DNA from 2 places in the Leminorella richardii genome. Region 2 is predicted to be linked to the other one. Evidence: riboswitches for the same ligand, from Rfam matches in the RefSeq annotation. Region 2 holds a riboswitch; the other holds the start of a gene.

Region 1 (7,405 bases), 1.8 Mb from region 2:
GATTAAGCATTGAGCGCGTGGCGGCAATTTTCAACTTTCGCCACGACGACGACTCACCGCTGGAGCAGCAGCTGGTGCAGCTCGGCAACAATTTTTTGCATACTGTTCTGCAACCCTGCATGGTGCAGACGTTCCGCCTACTGGTTACCGAATCCTTCCATGACAAAGAGCTGGCCGAGTTCTTTATGAAAGAGGGACCGGGGCGCGTTTCCCGCTATCTGGAAGACTTTCTGGAAAGCTACATGAACAAAGGCAAGCTTGTTCATGCCGATCCCCGGATAGTCTGCGATCACCTGATAGTCCTTCTCAAAGGTAACCTTTTACAGGACGCCCAGTTCGGCCTTCCTCCTCCTTCCAAACAGGCCATTGACGAGCACGTGCGTCAGGCAGTTCGCTGCTTTCTTTATGGATATCAGCCCAGAACAGCGGAGGCCGAGGCGTGATCCGCATTCCCCTTACGCCGATATCCCATCACGCTCGAGGAAAGTTGGTCGGCTGTTCTTGGTGCGCTGACGGTCGTCTCGCCGTTCTGGAAGTTGAAACGCCGCCCGAGCGAATCAACGGTATGTTTACACCAACGGAAGTCGATAAGCGAAGCTGGTACGTCACGCTTTACGCACCGGGCTTGCCGCCTCAGGTTTTGCCTCCCATTGAGTCAAAAATCAACTTTCACTATGTACAGACGCTGAACGATGGGCAGATTTTGCTCGTCTGCGCCCGCTGCCACTATCGTAATGGTGAAGGAGAAAAGAACGCTGCAATTTATGACCTCAACGGCAGGCTGCTGCGTCGCTTTACCCTCGGTGATGGCATTCAGGACGTTATCGCAACAAAGCGCGACACTCTGTGGGTCAGCTACTTTGATGAAGGCGTTTTCGGCAACTACGGCTGGGCGCAGCCGATGGGTCAAAACGGGCTGGTAAACTATGACGCCAACGGCACCCCGCTCTGGCAGGCAGAAGAGTTTGATATCTGTGACTGCTACGCACTGAATGTAGAAAACGACCGCTCAGTCTGGTTTTACTACTACACCGACTTCGATCTTATTCACCTGGCAGGAGAAGCTACGACCCGCTATCGCGTTCCTATTGAAGGCGCAAGCTGCTTTGCGGTATGCCATCCCTATCTGGTGATGGACAACGGCTATTCCAAACACGGTAAATTTTCTCTGCTGCGCACCAGCGGCCAGCGCATGAAGAAGCTGGACGATCTGGTTTTTACAACCGCAGACGGTAAACGTCTGACTGATGCGTTCTACTGCATGCGTGGTCATCTCGTCGCCGCCTATACGGAGGGAAGTGTCTATGTCACTGAACTTTCGCCCACTCTTCTCGAAGGATAGCCAGTGAGCTACTGACAGACAGTTGGACCGCTGTCCGCCGAACCGTCGCGAGCGCCCTGCTCCCTCACCCGCTCCATTCGCCGATCTCGACGATACTCTCCCGACTCGGGATCGTATTTATAAATGGGGGAAGGTTCGCTGATATCACATCCGCCCTGATAGGTACCGCACCCTGCCAGCAGCAGCGCGGCAGCGTATAAAATCGGCTTCATACAGCATTTCCTTTGAAATTAATTTACAAAGGCAACTATATAATCCTTATATTTCAATTCAACCATTATTATTACATATGACTGATAAACTACATGCATCCGGCACAGCTGGTGCAGCGCCAGTCCGTGCGGTTAACCGCCTGGTAGAAATCTCGGACTAGCGACTCCTCAATAGGGATCTCGTGGTCAACAAAAACGTCCGCTAGCCATTCCAGATTGGCCAAAATCCAGTCATCTTCCTTCAGACCGTCGGCAAACAGCTCGTTGTCGGGATCCATAATGTCGTAAATGCCGTAAGTACCCATATCCTTGTCTCTCAGGGGTTCGGGCAGCGTTAACGGTGTTCCACTATAGGTAATTTGCCACTCTCCGTGGCACAACAGATTGCCGGAACGGCTCCATCGGGCGATAAAGGGGTTTGTATTCATGGCGTCTACTGCGTGTAAAAAGAAAAAATCGCGGGAATCGGTCAGCGCGCGCGGATTATAGCGCCAACGCCATCAGCGATGATTAGGTAAAGCACCCAAAACGCTTTGGAAAACGCACGTTCTGTTCATTTAGCGCTACGCCTCCGTCAATATTTCCGTCATCTTTCACTATCACGTTTTGCTATTAAACGCCTTTCGGAAGGCTTTTTCCCTCCCTCCATTGTGTTATTCTGCCCTTCCGACACGATCATTCGGGCTGCCTTTCTAATGACGCCAAGCGGCCCTGGCACTGGTAAGGAACAACAATGACCCTTCGAATCGCCATCAACGGCTTTGGCCGCATCGGCCGCAGCGTCTTACGGGCGCTTTATGAATCCGGTCGAAACAGAGATATTAGCGTCGTAGCCATCAACGAACTGGCCGATCCAAAAGGAATGGCGCACCTGTTGCAGTACGACTCGACCCACGGTCGCTTTGCTCGCCGCGTCAGACAGGAAGGAAAAATGCTGTGGGTTGACGATGACGCCATTCAGCTGTTTCACCAGCAGGAGATCGCTAACCTGCCGTGGAAATCCCTCAACGTTGACATCGTGTTAGACTGCAGCGGCGTGTTCGGTAGTCGGGCTGACGGCGAAGCCCACATCGCCGCTGGCGCTAAAAAAGTGCTGTTCTCTCATCCGGGAGGAAACGACCTCGATGCCACTATCGTCTACGGTGTAAACCACACTACCCTGCGATCAGAGCACCGCATCGTTTCTAATGCGTCCTGCACCACTAACTGTATTATTCCGGTCATCAAGCTGTTGGACGACGCTTTTGAAATTCGGTCGGGGACGGTTACCACTATTCACGCTGCCATGAACGACCAGCCGGTGATTGACGCCTATCACAAAGACCTGCGCCGCACTCGCGCCGCCGGGCAGTCAATTATCCCAGTAGATACCAAGCTGGCGGCAGGTATTACCCGCATTTTTCCCAAGTTCTGCGATCGCTTTGAAGCCATTTCAGTACGGGTGCCGACCGTCAACGTCACCGCCATAGACCTCAGCGTTACGCTGGAAGTGCCGGTTAACGTCAGCGACGTCAACAACCTGCTGGAGCACGCCGCCAACAGCGCGCTAAGCGGCATCGTTGACTACACCGAGCTGCCGCTGGTGTCCACGGACTTTAATCACGATCCCCACAGCGCCATTGTCGACGGAACCCAGACCCGCGTCAGCGGTCAGCACCTGGTTAAGATGCTGGTCTGGTGCGATAACGAATGGGGCTTTGCCAATCGCATGTTGGACACGACCTGGGCCATGCACAACAGCGATCTGGCGACTTCTCAGCGCGCTCAGGTGGAAGAAAACGTCTCTCAGGCCTAAAGAGCGTACTGACGATACAAATACCGATAATAAAATACCGATAAAAAAAGAAGGGGCGCCTTATGCGCCCCTGACTGCTTATGATCTTTACCACCAGCGGTGAAAGTGGTGCACTGGGCCAATCCCGTGGCCAACTTCCAGCGTATCTGCAGCTTTAAGGGCAGCCTGCAAATAGGCTTTTGCCGCTTCAACCGTCTGAGACCAGCTTTCGTGACGCGGACGCAGCGCCGCCAGCGCTGCCGACAGAGTACAGCCGGTACCGTGGGTATTCTTAGTCACTATACGCTGCGCAGTAAACCGCGTGCTGCCTTCTGCCGTTATCAGCCAGTCAGGGCTTTCCGACTCGCTTAAATGCCCGCCCTTCATCAAAACGGCGCGGCATCCCATTGCCAGCAGCGCTTCCCCCTGAGTCAGCATCTCCTGTTCGCTTGTCGCTACCTTACATTCCAGCAGCGCCGCAGCCTCGGGCAGGTTTGGCGTGATCAGAGAGACAATCGGCAACAGCCGCTGGCGAATCGCCTCCACGGCTTCGGGCGCCAGCAGCGGATCGCCGCTCTTGGCCACCATAACTGTATCCAGCACTACGTGGGGAATAGTGTAGCGCTCTAGAGCATCAGCAACGGTATGCACGATGTCAGACTCTGCCAGCATGCCAATCTTGGCGGAGTCGATTCTCACGTCACTCAATACTGAATCCAGCTGAGCGGAAACAAACGACGGTTCAATGCGATAGACCGACTGCACCCCCATCGTATTCTGCGCCACCAGAGCGGTCATCACGCTCGTGCCATAGGCGCCCAGCGCAGAAAAGGTTTTAAGGTCGGCCTGTATCCCCGCGCCGCCGCTAGGGTCAGTACCAGCAATCGTCAGTGCATTAATTCTCATACCGTCATCTCCTGTAGACGCTTCGGTTCTAACTGATAAAGTAAATCCAAAAATCGCGGCACAAAGCTGCCCGGGCCACCAACTTCAGCCGCCGCCATGCCGCCACACGCGGCCATCACCATGCATGCGGAGGCTACCTGTTCAAGGCGCTCGCCGTCTTTTTGGGCAATAAATGCCGCCACCGCAGCCGACAGCGCACAGCCGGTGCCGACCACTTTCGTCATCAAAGGGGAACCGTAGGGAAGCGCATAAGTGAGACGGCCGTCGGTGACATAGTCAACATCGCCGGTGACGGCCACAACCGCACCGGTTTGCTGCGCCAGAGACAGCGCTGAAGACAGAGCGTCCAAAGACACATCAGCACTGTCTACACCCCGTCCGCTAGTCGTCTTTCCCGCCAGCGCAATAATTTCCGACGCGTTACCGCGAATTGCCGCAGGCCCCTGTTCCAGCAGGGTGCGACAAAATTCAGTGCGATAGCTCAACCCGCCAACGGCAACGGGGTCAAGCACCCAGGGAACGCCAGCCTGATTGGCGGCCACCACGGCCAGCGATATTGCCTTACGCTGCTCGTCATGCAAAGTACCGACGTTCACCAACAGGGCATCGGCTATCGCGCTAAATTCAGCGACTTCCTGCCTGGCAACCACCATCGCAGGAGAGCCGCCCAGCGCCAGCAGCACGTTAGCCGTGAAGCTTTGAACCACTTGGTTGGTCAGACAGTGTATAAGCGGTGTACGTTCTCGAAGGCGCGCAAGCGCATCGGCGGCAATCGCGCCGGAAAGCGGTATGGGATGAGTCTGTGTCATAAAGCTCCCAACCGGCGTGAAGAAGGCTGCCCGTTGGAACGCGGCGACTTCCCTACGCTGGCATAATCCAGATCAGGTAATACGGGTAATATCTCAGCCCGCGCGTTAGCGGGGCACCCCGAGTCATGTTGATTGAGTTTTTTTACTTTTTACAATTTACTTTTTACAAGGTTAGGGGAAGTGATTTGCTGTTGCAAGTCTGTCCTTCCCGTTATCCCCTTGGGTATCTACTCGCTAGGCCACACATCCACTGCGGAAGCGGTCAGCTCAAGGCGTGCATTTTGCCTATTGATGTTACATCGATAAAACAGGTTAATTAATAGAACCTTTTGTCACTACCAGGTTTTTAATATCTTCTTTCGATAACGGTATGTTGAATTCCTGCATGGCTTTTTGGCAAGTATCTGAAAGCAGGATATCGCTAATATGGCTAGCTTCATTCTTTTTATAATTTATGCTTTTATCTAAACATGAAAAAGTGATTCTGGGCGTATTCTTATTAATGAGATATATCCGCACCTCACCGCTATTCGTTCTTTTTATTTCAAATAGCTCTATGCTGTTTTTAACACCTTTTGCATCTTTAACTAGATAGGGAACGTTAGCAATGTAGTTTTTATCCAAATTATCCCCTAATAAATCATCGTCGATGCCTTTACTGTCTTCTAAAGATAGCGTGTTAATTGATACATCTTCTGCGTTATCATAGTCATTCAGCGCAGCGCTTTGGTACTTGGCTGATTGACTTCCCTCTTCCCATTCACATGCAATCCCTACGCTTTTATTCGTCGTTGGAAACGTCTCTGGTTTAGCTATTTTTGATTGGGTCTGTGCGTCAATACACGCTATTTCAGCAAAAGAAAAAGTACTGTTTAGAGCCAAAAATAACAACAACAACGCCTGAGTAACTATTTTCTTCATTTTTATTCCCTATGAAAACGATTTTCCAAAAGCTAATATTTTAAAAAATATAGATATTTTCATATTATTTAAAAATGCACTGTATGGCAATTTATTTTAAATACCTACCACACAATAGTCTTTGACAGCACGAGATAACTCGAGATAAATAGTCACGCCGAGTGCCGCGACTCGCGCTTCTGTTCATATACTGCTCAGTTCGGTAGAAAGGGTTTGTGATAGTCAGCCTGTTGAAGAGCAAACGGCGCCTCCGTCTAAAACCTCATCAAGTCGATAGTCTCTCTCACATACCTCATTTCAACCCTCGCGTTTTTGAGCGGTGAATCAAGCGATGATGACTGGAAAAATTCATACCTGAGGTCGGCCTTCGAGACGGCAGGCCAGCGTGAAAAAACATAATTGATTAAAAAAGGAAGGGTTGCTGCTCTTTTGTACAGAATTGTAAGTCCAACACAATGAATAATATTGCTTGAGCTATACTGAATATACAAGCGAAGAGTCATAAATCATTACGGTTATCACACTTCTGCCATCTTTGTTTCAGGGTGAGGAAAAAATTGATCCTGATCACATAATAGTTTGGCCGGAACGGTATTCTAAAATTGAATCTGACGGCAGTTGACTGACAAAGAGGTAAGTTATATGACAGTAAATATCACCAGCAAACAAATGGATATTACCCCGGCAATTCGCACTCACGTCGAAGACCGTCTTAAAAAGCTGGAGAAATGGCAGGTTCAGTTAATTAATCCACACATCGTTCTCTCTAAAGAACCCAAAGTGTTCGTTGCCGACGCGACGATAACTACGCCGAACGGCCCGCTAGTCGCCAGCGCCAAGCACGAAGATATGTATGCGGCGATCAATGAACTGCTGCTGAAGCTGGAGCGTCAGCTCAACAAAGTGCAGCACAAGGGTGAAGCGCGCCGCGCTGACGGCAGTGTGAAAGAAGCAAATCTGCAACAGCTGCAAGAAGATTGATTTCAGTTTCTGTTTTTTGATATTGCGCGCCCTGCGGGGCGCGTTTTTTATTGGTTCGGCACTATTTTTCTACATCACCGCCGCGAACAGGCGCCACAAAATACCCTCTCTGCGCCCTTTTCTCTTCCACTTAAACAATATCGGTTGACAGAGCGGAAAGCCCGCGGTTAAGTTAGGGGTGATTTTTTACTTCAGGATATGTTTCATATTATGCGTTTAGTGCCGTTTTTCTTCGCTTTCTTTTTTAGCCACCCCTGACAGGGAGGCGTTTCGTCCGTAGCTCCAAGGCGAGCAGAAAGAAAGCGAAGACGAACACGAAAGCCTCCCTAAAGGGGGGCTTTTTTATTGAATGCTTTATACCCGTCATACTTCAAGTTGCCTGTGCGTTGGCTGCGCAAGCGCTGTTCAAAACGCCATCGGCGTTTTGTCATGCAACTCGAATTATTTAGGGTATATACCA
Region 2 (7,405 bases):
CTTCAGCCCGTTAAGAAGCGACATCGCCCACAAAGGGTTCGACATTCTGTGCGTGCGCGAACTGACCGGCGGCATTTACTTCGGCCAGCCTAAAGGGCGCGAAGGCAGTGGCCCACAGGAAAGAGCCTTTGATACCGAGGTGTATCATCGCTTTGAAATTGAGCGTATTGCCCACATCGCTTTCGAAGCGGCACGCAAGCGCCGCTCCAAGGTGACCTCGATTGACAAGTCCAACGTGCTGCAAACCTCCATCCTGTGGCGCGAAGTGGTGACAGAAATTGCCAAACAGTATCCCGATGTGGAGCTGAACCACATGTATATCGACAACGCGACGATGCAGATGGTGAAAGAGCCGTCACAGTTTGACGTGGTGCTGTGCTCCAACCTGTTCGGCGACATCCTGTCCGACGAATGTGCGATGATCACCGGCTCAATGGGCATGCTGCCGTCAGCCAGCCTGAACGACAAAGGCTTTGGCCTGTACGAACCGGCAGGCGGCTCTGCGCCTGATATCGCGGGTAAAAACATCGCCAACCCGATCGCCCAGATCCTATCGCTGTCTTTACTGATGCGCTACAGCCTGAACGCTAACGACGCGGCTGACGCTATTGAGAACGCGGTCAACAAGGCGCTGGCGCAGGGATTCCGCACCGGTGACTTAGCGGGCAGCGGCCCGTCTGTATCTACCAGTCAAATGGGCGACGCTATCGCTCAGTTCGTCGCAGAAGGAGCATAACTATGTCTCAGACAATGGCCAAAACACTGTATCAAAAGATCTATGACGCTCACGTAGTGTATGAGGCAACGAACGAAACGCCCCTGCTGTACATTGACCGCCATCTGGTGCACGAAGTCACTTCTCCTCAGGCATTTGACGGCCTGCGCGCCATGAAGCGCCCGGTTCGCCAGCCGGGGAAAACCTTTGCCACGATGGATCACAACGTTTCAACTCAGACCAAAGACATCAACGCCTGCGGCGAAATGGCCCGCATCCAGATGCAGGAACTGATTAAAAACTGTAAAGAGTTCAACGTCTCTCTGTACGATCTGAACCACCCTTATCAGGGCATCGTGCACGTGATCGGGCCAGAACAGGGTATGACTCTGCCTGGCATGACTATCGTGTGCGGCGACTCCCATACAGCCACCCACGGCGCGTTCGGTTCGCTGGCCTTCGGCATCGGTACCTCCGAAGTGGAACACGTGCTGGCGACGCAAACTCTGAAGCAGGCGCGTGCCAAAACGATGAAAATCGAAGTGAACGGCGCTACCGCACCGGGCATCACGGCAAAGGACATCGTACTGGCAATCATTGGTAAAATTGGCCACGCAGGCGGCACCGGCCACGTAGTGGAATTCTGCGGCGACGCCATTGAGGCGCTGTCGATGGAAGGCCGCATGACCCTGTGTAACATGGCGATTGAAATGGGCGCCAAGGCCGGGCTGGTTGCGCCGGACGACGTGACCTTCAGCTACGTGAAAGGCCGCCAGTTCGCACCCAAGCCTGAGCAGTGGGACGAAGCCGTCGCCTATTGGCGTACGCTGAAGTCCGATCCGGGAGCCACCTTTGACGCAGTTGTCACATTAAACGCCGAAGAGATCGCCCCGCAGGTGACTTGGGGCACCAACCCCGGACAGGTAATGGCCGTTGACCAGAATATTCCCGATCCGGCTGCTATCAGCGATCCTGTTGAGCGCGCTTCAGCGGAAAAAGCGCTGGCCTATATGAATCTGCAGGCAGGCCAAAAGATGACCGACGTCGCTATCGACAAGGTGTTTATCGGCTCCTGTACTAACTCCCGCATTGAAGATCTGCGCGCTGCCGCAGCGGTTGCCAAAGGGCGCAAAGTGGCTCCCGGCGTTGTTGCCATGGTCGTGCCTGGCTCAGGCCCGGTAAAAGCGCAGGCCGAAGAGGAAGGTCTGGACAAGATCTTTATCGAAGCCGGTTTTGAATGGCGTCTGCCCGGATGCTCCATGTGTCTGGCAATGAACAACGATCGGTTAGAGCCCGGCGAGCGCTGTGCTTCAACCAGTAACCGCAACTTTGAAGGCCGTCAGGGCCGAGGCGGACGCACCCACTTGGTCAGCCCCGCGATGGCCGCCGCTGCCGCCGTCAGCGGCCACTTTGCCGACATCCGTTCGCTGGCTTAAGGAGACAACAGAATGACGAAGTTTACTCAACATACCGGCATCGTAGTGCCGCTAGACGCCGCCAACGTAGATACGGACGCCATTATTCCTAAGCAGTTTCTGCAAAAGGTCACCCGTACCGGCTTTGGCCAGCATCTGTTCAACGACTGGCGTTTTCTGGACGACGCAGGGCAACAGCCCAATCCAGACTTTGTGCTGAACAAGCCGCGCTATAAGAGCGCATCCATTCTGCTGGCGCGGGAAAACTTTGGCTGCGGCTCGTCCCGCGAGCACGCGCCGTGGGCGCTGACCGACTACGGCTTCAAAGTGGTGATTGCGCTAAGCTTTGCCGATATTTTTTACGGCAACTCGTTTAACAACCAGCTGCTGCCGGTCACACTGGCAGAGGCGGAAATTGACGAACTGTTCGCACTGGTAGGCGCTCAAGAGGGCGTTACCTTTACCGTCGATTTGGAAAATCAGAAAGTGATTGCCGGTAGTAAAGAGTATGCCTTTACTATCGATCCCTTCCGCAAGCACTGCATGATTAACGGCCTGGACAGCATCGGTCTGACCCTGCAACATAATGACGCTATCAGCGCCTATGAGGCAAAGCAGCCCGCGTTCTTACGCTAATACACCATAAACATAAATAAGCCTCCGCAAGGAGGCTTATTTCAGATTGATGACAAAGATCTCAAATAGAATTTAAGTATATTACGGAGCTAAACGGAGGGAGAGCGCTACTCGCTTCGCTCGCCCTTCGGGCCAACACTTCGTGTTGTTCAACGCCTAAAGGCGTTGTCCGTTGGGGTCGACTTGGCGTAAGCCAACGACAAACCGGCCTTGCCGGTTTGAACAGCGCTAGCGCTGGCCCTTTAGGGTGAAGCCCGAAGGGCTTCATAACTGCCCGTAGGAACGGTAGGCCCGACGCCCACCTAAGGCTAATAAAGGCGCTCTTCCGGCCGAGCACAATAGCGATATAAATAGGCCGTATTTTCGGCCGGAATATCCGCTGAAGCTAATTTAGTATGGTTTGTCAGCAGCCTGATTTCATAATAATCTCATCAGACCGACCTACATTAATATATTATCCCCCACACTCTTTTCATTAATTTAAATAACAAAACACACATAATTTAAACAAAATAGAAACAAAGATTATTAATTTATAATTAGAATACAAATCAATAAATTAATAAAAATTTTCACGATGAAACACATTCTTACTCAAATATCATACAAATATTATTTCATTAAAAAACATACAGATAAAAACAAAATAATTACATATTACTCTATTCGGATTATTGATTATTTCCCTTCATTAACGTATTAATATGTTCACTGCTAATATATAGCGCAAAGATAGTTAAGTCTTAAATACACTGAATAGTTTTAAAACCACATTTTGACCGATAGCGATGCCGTACTTTTATTCTCTTGTGCGGCCGTCCGATCGCGTCTTCAGGAAGAAAGCGCCGGGAACCGTTCCCGTTTTGCACCGATCGGCCCCATCTGTTACCTATTGCTCAAAGTGCCGTTTACAAGGCAAACTTTTAATGAATACTGATAGCACACAGGTACATTACGCGATTAACGGTTGGCTACTCGATAGCACGACCGATTCCCTGATCCACCAAAAGACCCGAGAGATCAAACGCCTCGGTGAGTTCCAATTCAGGCTCCTGATGATTTTGAGCGAAAGCCCTGACACGATATTTTCCAGAGACCGCCTGAATGCGCTGGTTTGGGAAAAGCGCGTCATCGGCCAAAACAGTCTCCCTAACGCTATCCACGCGCTGCGTGCTGCACTAGAGGACTGCGGAAAGAATCAGAAGGTGATAAAAACCGTTCCGAGGAAAGGTTACCTTCTCGATAAAGCCTACTGCATAGCCCTGACGCCAGAAACCGAAAGCTCAGAGCCTGCTGTCGATGGTGACATCACAGTAGTGGCATCACCTCAACTCGACAGCGTAGAACTGTCTAACAAACCAGAGGAAACGGTCAATCAGCCAGAAAGCGACTATCTCCATAACATCAGTTTGCTCCAGACAGACTGGGTTGCTCCTGAAACCATCCAAAAAGCGGCCTCCCGGAAAAATCGGTACTATGTCAGTCTGCTAACTCTAGTGTTTAGCGCGCTGCTCCTAGGCGCATTCTTGCTTCCGCCACCTCAGGCTTTCTCCGGTATTGATACACTCAAAGAGGAACAAGAGTGCCTGCGCCCCGACCTTCGGTTTAATCATTCCGACGTATCTCCCTCCTCACTGGCAAAGATTCTACACCTGCTAAAAGAAGCCTAACGCCTGACCAAACATTTAAAAGCGAGACAGCGTGAGAAAAATACTCATTTATCTCACGCTGTGCTATTTACTGTTTCGCGACATTTCGACAAAATTGAATAACTTCTTTACTACCCAAGCGCGCTATTCTCGGTTCCTCTAAGGTTATCCGATCTGCCTGCGCAGCAAACGCCTACTCTTCAGCGACGAAAAAACCGTACACTGACCCGCGGCGTTTCACTTATAACGCGCCGCTCCAGCGCTTGGCGTTTAGTTTATTAACTTTAGGAAAAGTGCATGATAGGTCCATATCTCAACGGTGCCGCCATCTTTTTTGGCGGCGCCCTCGGCCTCGTTTTGGCGCCCTTCATCCCACAGAGATTGAGAGAAGGCCTTCCCGCCGCGTTTGCCATGACCTCTATCGCCATGGGCATCATAATGACCATCAAGGTGCAGCAGCTGCCCGCCGTCGCACTGGCGCTGATCCTTGGGGTCGCCATTGGTGAACTTTGCTATATGGAGAAAGGCGTTCAGCGGTTTGGCACTTGTGTTCAACGCGCACTGTCTCGCGTTGTCCCCCAGCGGCATCACGGTATGACGCAAGAGGTGTACAGCCAGAACTTTAGCGCGCTGATCGTACTGTTCTGCGCCAGCGGCACTGGCGTAGTAGGCTCACTCACAGAGGGCATGACCGGCGACTATCAGCTTTTGCTGGTCAAGTCGCTACTGGACGTGTTTACCGCCGCTATTTTCGCCACTTCACTGGGCGTCGGGGTGATGACCATAGCCCTTCCCCAACTGGCGATTCAGGCTACGCTGTTTTATTCAACCCGCCTTATCATGCCCTTTATGAATGAGATAACGCTGGGAGACTTTTCCGCCTGTGGGGGGATCCTGATGATCGCCGTTGGGCTTCGCATCGCGCAAATCAAGTCGTTTGCCGTGGTGAACTTCCTGCCTGCGCTAATTCTTATCGTGCCCATATCCCTTTACTGGCATAAACTTATGGGGTAATTCCCCCTTGCTGCGCGCTGGGCGTAAATCGCGCTTTCTCCGCGCGGCAAGAGCCACTACAATGCTGATACCTCAACGGGGTGCTTATATCAGGCTGTGTTCTGCCGCTATATCCGATGGCAGAACACAGACTAAGCTGAGAATGCGTTCAACTGCCTGAACCTTACCCGTAGAACCTGATCCGGTTAGTGCCGGCGGAGGGATTTGAGAACGCGTTCGACTTTTGTCTGCCGCTGAACGCGCCGCTGTCTCAACACCCTTTACTCTCCGCCTTTGACCTTTCGCACTGGCTTTATCGCTGACTTAACAAGCTGATTGAATAAACAGGAGAGCAACGTGTTAAAAAGACTGACTATTGCAGCGCTGCTGCTGGCTTCTACGCCCGCTCTGGCGGCTGACGACAAGCCTACGCTAACAGTCTATACCTATGACTCTTTCGCCTCTGAATGGGGCCCTGGCCCTAGCGTTAAGCAAGCCTTCGAAAGCGAGTGCGGATGCACCTTGAATCTGGTTCCCCTATCTGACGGCGTCTCCCTGCTAAATCGCCTGAGAATGGAAGGCAGCAACAGCCGCGCTGACGTTGTGCTTGGCCTAGACAACAATCTGATCGCCGCCGCGAGAAAAACCGGCCTGTTTGCCCCTCACGCCCTCAATGACGGATTGAAAAATCTGACCGTTCCCGGCGGCTGGCAAGACGATACCTTTATTCCCTATGACTACGGCTATTTCGCCTTTGTCTACAATAAAGAAACCCTGACGACGCCGCCCAGCAGCATGAAAGCGCTGCTGGACGATCCGCAAAAATGGCGCGTGGTCTATCAGGATCCGCGAACCAGCACCCCAGGTCAGGGCCTAATGCTGTGGATGCAGAAACTGTACGGTGACGAGACGTCACAGGCGTGGCAAAAGCTGGCGAAGAAAACCGTCACAGTGACTAAGGGATGGAGTGAGGCCTATAAGCTGTTTTTAAAAGGCGAAGCCGATCTGGTGCTCAGCTATACCACCTCCCCGGCCTACCACATCGTTGAAGAAAAAACCGACCGCTACGTCGCCGCACCGTTTGAAGAAGGGCACTATTTACAGGTAGAAGTTGCGGGACGGCTCAAGTCCAGCAAACAGCCAGAACTGGCAAGCCAGTTTATGGCGTTTATCATGACGCCTGCTTTCCAGAACGCTATACCGACGAAAAACTGGATGTATCCTGCAACAGATATCCCACTACCAGAGGCATTCAACCAGCTGACCAAGCCCGCCAGCGCGCTGCAGTTTAGCGCAGAAGAGGTTGACGCTAACCGAGCCTCGTGGATCCGAACGTGGCAAAGCGCCGTCAGCCGCTGATAGCGCCCTGGCTGTGGCCGGGGCTGCTGTCCGGCAGCCTGATTGTCACCGTAGCGCTCACCGCGTTTGTCTCCCTGTGGCTATACGCACCGGCAGACAATCTGAGTTCACTGCTAAGGGACGACTATCTGTGGCACGTGGTGCGATTTACGTTCTGGCAGGCGCTGCTGTCCGCCGTTATTGCCATTTTTCCCGCCATTTTTATTGCCGGAGCGCTGTTTCGCCGGGAGTTTGTGGGAAAGCCCTGCTGCTTCGCCTGTGCGCTATGACGCTGGTGCTGCCAGTGCTGGTGGCGGTATTCGGGCTATTGAGCGTTTACGGTCAGCAGGGTTGGCTCTCTCAGCTTTTACGCCTGATGGGCTTTACGCCAACGTTCTCCATCTACGGCCTGACGGGAATTCTGCTGGCTCATGCATTCTTTAATATGCCTCTGGCAACCCGGCTTCTGCTACAGTCGCTGGAAGGCATTGCCGTCGAGCAGCGCATGCTGGCAGCTCAGTTGGGAATGAACCACTGGCAGCGCTTTCGCTTTATTGAATGGCCTGCTCTAAGGCGCCAGATCCTACCTACCGGCGCGCTAATTTTTATGCTGTGCTTTGCCAGCTTCGCTACCGTACTGACCCTCGGTGGAGGCCCTA

Evidence for each region. A riboswitch is a leader RNA that binds a small molecule or an ion and turns the genes downstream of it on or off. The one in region 2 is predicted to bind thiamine pyrophosphate.
Region 1: it holds a riboswitch for thiamine pyrophosphate, as region 2 does, so the genes downstream of both, thiM (hydroxyethylthiazole kinase) here and thiB (thiamine ABC transporter substrate binding subunit) in region 2, are expected to answer to the same signal.

What each region holds. Positions count from the first base shown of each region.
Region 1 is NZ_LS483470.1:991,164-998,568, reverse strand. Features, by position in the region: gene DQM29_RS04680 (TetR/AcrR family transcriptional regulator) at 1-443, shown strand, start outside; gene DQM29_RS04675 (hypothetical protein) at 440-1,342, shown strand; gene DQM29_RS04670 (hypothetical protein) at 1,351-1,554, opposite strand; gene DQM29_RS04665 (hypothetical protein) at 1,644-1,982, opposite strand; gene epd (erythrose-4-phosphate dehydrogenase) at 2,288-3,349, shown strand; gene thiD (bifunctional hydroxymethylpyrimidine kinase/phosphomethylpyrimidine kinase) at 3,437-4,234, opposite strand; gene thiM (hydroxyethylthiazole kinase) at 4,231-5,043, opposite strand; TPP riboswitch at 5,076-5,174, opposite strand; gene DQM29_RS04645 (hypothetical protein) at 5,356-5,964, opposite strand; gene raiA (ribosome-associated translation inhibitor RaiA) at 6,607-6,945, shown strand; Phe leader region at 7,155-7,292, shown strand.
Region 2 is NZ_LS483470.1:2,772,155-2,779,559, forward strand. Features, by position in the region: gene leuB (3-isopropylmalate dehydrogenase) at 1-736, shown strand, start outside; gene leuC (3-isopropylmalate dehydratase large subunit) at 751-2,151, shown strand; gene leuD (3-isopropylmalate dehydratase small subunit) at 2,164-2,766, shown strand; gene DQM29_RS12790 (winged helix-turn-helix domain-containing protein) at 3,693-4,436, shown strand; gene DQM29_RS12795 (DUF554 domain-containing protein) at 4,713-5,429, shown strand; TPP riboswitch at 5,496-5,650, shown strand; gene thiB (thiamine ABC transporter substrate binding subunit) at 5,766-6,767, shown strand; partial or broken gene thiP (thiamine/thiamine pyrophosphate ABC transporter permease ThiP) at 6,743-7,405, shown strand, end outside.